Regions from separate parts of the Paraburkholderia sp. FW306-02-B genome, predicted to be linked through region 2. Evidence: predicted binding sites of a transcription regulator. Region 2 holds the regulator's gene; the other holds the start of a gene.
The links. The regulator FNR, encoded in region 2, switches genes on or off when oxygen is low (the NO sensors DNR and NnrR bind a similar motif). The targets are predictions, from matches to a motif close to TTGATNNNNATCAA.

Region 1 (2,201 bases), 560 kb from region 2:
CGCGCGGTAGTGCGGTGCGTCATTCACTGAACATGACTTACGGACTTCAAAGGATTACGAAATGAAACTGACTCAATTCAAAGTTCTGACTTTCGACGTTGTCGGTACGCTGATCGACTTTGAAAGCGGGGTTCTCGCCTCGGTGCGCCGGCTTGGCGGCAACGCGGCAAAAGATCTGACCGATGACCAGATCTTTCAGCCCTACATGCGTGGCCGCGAAAAGCATCCGGGCCGTTCGAGCAAGGAGATGGCGAATGTTTACTTGTCGCTCGCAAAAGAGTTGGGCCTGCCCGACGACGCGCAAACCGCCGCGGCATTCCAGCGCGATGTGCTCGACTGGCCGGCCTTCAGCGATTCGGTCGATGCGCTCAAACGCCTGCGCAAACATTTTCGCCTGGTGGCCATGACGAACGCCGATCGCGTGGCGCTTTCGTCCTACGCCTATACGCTCGGCGATCCGTTCGACGATACCGTGACGTGCGACGAGACCGGTGTCGCCAAACCCGATCCGCAATTCTTTGCGTACAACCGTGGACGCCAGGCGGCGTTCGGCTACAAGTTCGGCGAGATCCTGCATACGGCGCAGAGCCAATATCACGATATCGGCGTGGCGACCGGACTGGGTTATTCGACGTGCTGGATCGAACGCCGGCAAGGTATGAAGGGTTTCGGCGCGACGCCGACGCCTTCCGGGGTCACGACGCCGACGTTCAAATTCGCGACGATGGCGGCGCTTGCCGATGCGGTCGAGGCGGAAGCGCGCGTTGCCGGCTATCCGCAATCCAGATAAGCGGTTGCCAGTTCATCCGATCGACGGGAGCCGACCCCATGCGCCACCATGTCCGCACAGCCGTTGATCTCCATCAAGGCAGTGGTGTTAGTGCGCTTTGATGTCGAGCGGAGGATGACTAGCATTAAGGTATCGGCGCAGCTTCCTGCTCATGCGGCTGGTGTGAAGCAGTAAATCGATTCGCCAATGCTTTTCATGTACCGCTGCGGAGTGTGATATGCAGTCTCTGGGACCGCGTAGTGCCATAACCGTCATCCTTCATGAACACGAGCAGATGTCGAACGTGGTAGAGGGCATGCGGCGCTTTGTGAGTCTCCTGGCAGCAGGTGCGCCCGTACCGGGCCTGATGGTGCTTCGGGCGATGCTTTATTACATCCGTGAGTACCCTCAGCAGGTGCACCATCCTAAAGAGGATCGTTACCTGTTCACGCCGCTGCGGGATCGGACGGATGAATTTGACTACGTCCTTACGGAACTGGAGTCCCAGCACGCTCGAGGCGATATGAAGTTGAGAAATATCGAGCACGCGCTGACCCGGTATGAATTGAAGGGTGCCCCTGCACTTCGGGAGCTGCGAGCCGTGGTGGAAGAGTATGCAGAGTTCTATGCAGACCACCGGTGTATGGAAGAGACGTTGATTTTGCCGGCCGCCAGACGTCTTTTGACAAACGAAGACTGGGCGGAAGTCGATGCCGCCTTTGGAGCAAATCGTGATCCGTTCGACGGGGTAAAACTTGAAGACGATCTCGGCAAATTATTCTCGATGATCGTCAAAACGATTCCGGAGACGGAAAGTTAGCAGTTCGGCTGCGCTTTTCGATGAGCGGCCGGTCACGCGATGCAAACGCGGATCAGCAGGATCCGTGGCCGCGCAACTAAACAAAAAGTTTTTTTGAGCACAAAACGCCGGCGCAGGAGGGGATATGCAAGCTGCTCGTCACTTTCACCTGGAACTGCTGCACGCAAGCGTGCCGACCTATGTTGCCAGTTACCTCTTTCCGATCCTGTTGCTGGTATATGAGGTGCATAGGGTCGGCAGGTGGATCTTCGATTACGTGATGAACTTCGCGAACTTCAGGTTCATGGGTTACGAGTTTCTGCTGATGCTTGTGTTCGTTGCGCTCCAGGTCGTTTTTGAAGGCATTTTCCTGATTGGGGCGTGGATGAGCCGGGATCACGATTTCGAACATCGGGTCGCGAATCTCCTCGCAGGCCTCGGCTGTTCGCTAGTCGTCATCGGTTTCGACCTGGCTTTGCAATACGTGCTGTAGCGCGAGTTCTGCGGGGCTAGCCAGGTCCGCTATCAGCAACGCCGACTGTCCCGTTAGGGGCGCGCAACAAGCCTGAGCAATCTCGGCCGGTCGGTGATCGCGCGGGCGCCAGACGTGTTTCGATTCCCGTCTACAAGGGT
Region 2 (2,201 bases):
GCTTGTCTGAATAGGCTTTGATTGTAAGGCAAACCCGGGGCTATCTTGATTTCGCGCAGGCGTTTCAGATTGACGCGCAGGCCGGAAACGCTTGCTGCGCGGTACTTGTCATGCAATCAATCGAAGCAGCACAATTTGACAAGTGTTTGATTGACATCCTGCTCAGGGTGCGCCTTTTTCAGCAATCATTTAAGCTCACATGGGTAATGAATCGTCAATGAACACGGTCGTGCGCAATGGCCGCGACACCCGAATCCTACAGACGGGAGTTGATATGTACACACGCATCCTCGTAGCGGTCGACGGCAGCCATACCTCGCGCCGCGCGTTCGAAGCAGCGCTGGCGCTCGCCAAATCCACGGGCGCTGTTCTGCAACCGTTCTACGTCGTCGAAAACACGCCGATGTATTTCGAAGCGCCCGGCTACGACCCTTCGATTCTTCGCAACCGGCTGGTCGAGCAAGGCAAGGAACTCGGCGCGGAATTCGCGCAGGCCATGCGCAATCAGGGTGTGAAAGGCGAGCTCGCGGTGGGCGAAGCATCGTCGCTCGACGACGTGTCCACCGTGGTGCTGAAAGCCGCCGCCGCTTTCAACGCCGACCTGCTGGTAATGGGCACGCACGGCCGGCGCGGTTTTCAGCGCCTGATTCTCGGCAGCGTCGCCGAGCGCTGCGTGCGCCAGGCCAGCTTGCCGGTGCTGCTGATCCCCTCCGCTGCGGGCAAGAGCAGCGAAGCCGGCGCTCAACCGGACGCATAGCAGTACATCACCACAAGCAGAAGCGCGAGCGTGACATCGCGCAAGCAGCCTCGCTGCGCGAACGCGTCATTTTGCCGCGAAACGCGGGCCGTACGCGGTGGGACAATCAGTCATTACCCGACAAATGGCTGCTGAACATGCTGACTCCTACCGCTGTTACCGCCGATTCCGCTGTTGCTCCATCCGCGCGCGGCCGCGGTCGTGCTGCGCCGCCGCGGGCGAGCGGGCGCAGCGCCGCGCGTTGTTCGAACTGTTCGATGCGGCAGCTCTGCATGCCGCAAGGCCTGTCTCCAGATGAACTGCCGAAACTCGAAGCGTTGATTTGCACAGCGCGCTCGGTGCAGCGCGGCGCAGCGTTGTACCGCAGCGGCGACCCGTTCGACAATCTGTACGCCGTGCGGTCCGGTTCGATGAAAACCGTCATGGCGCACCGTGACGGCCGGGAACAGGTTACCGGCCTGCGCCTCGCCGGCGAAGCGCTCGGCCTCGACGGCATCAGCGAAGACGTGCACGCATGCAGCGCCCTGGCGCTCGAAGACAGCACTGTTTGCATCGTCCCCTACACGGCGCTCAAAACGTTGTGCCGCGAAATCAGTTCGATGCAGGAACGGCTGCACAAACTGCTGGGCGAACAGATCGTCCGCGAAGCCGCGCAAATGATGGTGCTCGGCTCGTTGTCGGCGGACGAACGCGTCGCGGCGTTCCTGCTCGACGTGTCGGAGCGCAACGCGCAACGCGGCTATTCGTCGGCGGAATTCAACCTGCGTATGACGCGCGAAGACATGGGCAGCTATCTCGGCATGACGCTCGAAACCGTCAGCCGTACCCTGTCAAGATTTCAAAAGCGCGGACTGATCGACACGCAAGGCAAGCACATCCGGATCGTCGATCTCGAAGGCTTGCGGCAGGTTTAAGCCGGACGCGAAGGACCTGGCCCGCGCCGCCACGTTCCCGTCTACCTCTTTTCGGTGCGCTTTCGCCTTGGCATGGCTCCTGCGAGCGGGTACAGTCTTTAGTCCGTCCCCCGCAAGGAGGCTTGGCGACATGAATCGCGACCCCGCCCCGCATCACCCGCTCGTCCAGCGTCTGATCGACGCGCGTCACGTCACCGACGCACTGTTCTCCATTGTCAAACCCGAGTTTCTGTATGACCGGCCGATCCGCGAGCGTCACCGGATTGTGTTTTACATCGGCCATCTGGAAGCCTTCGACCGCAACCTGCTGGATCAGCGTCTGTGCGACCTGCCCGCGTTCGATCCGCACCTCGACCAGCTCTTCGCGTTCGGTATCGATCCCGTCGACGGCGGCTTTCCCACCGATCAACCAGGCGACTGGCCGTCGCTCGAGGTCGTGCGCGGCTATGGGCTGCGCGCCCGTGAGCAGATCGACCGTGCGCTCGGTGCGCTGAGCGACTCGGCTCGTATCGGCCACGATGATGCGCAAG

Region 1: the regulator FNR is predicted to act here: its motif matches at 854-867, upstream of AC3WOG_RS29175 (hemerythrin domain-containing protein).

Annotation. Positions count from the first base shown of each region.
Region 1 is NZ_JBYSXZ010000002.1:1,781,281-1,783,481, forward strand. It holds gene AC3WOG_RS29170 (HAD-IA family hydrolase) at 62-790, shown strand; gene AC3WOG_RS29175 (hemerythrin domain-containing protein) at 1,008-1,589, shown strand; gene AC3WOG_RS29180 (hypothetical protein) at 1,714-2,061, shown strand.
Region 2 is NZ_JBYSXZ010000002.1:2,338,287-2,340,487, forward strand. It holds gene AC3WOG_RS31835 (universal stress protein) at 275-757, shown strand; gene fnr (fumarate/nitrate reduction transcriptional regulator Fnr) at 895-1,671, shown strand; gene AC3WOG_RS31845 (SUMF1/EgtB/PvdO family nonheme iron enzyme) at 1,802-2,201, shown strand, end outside.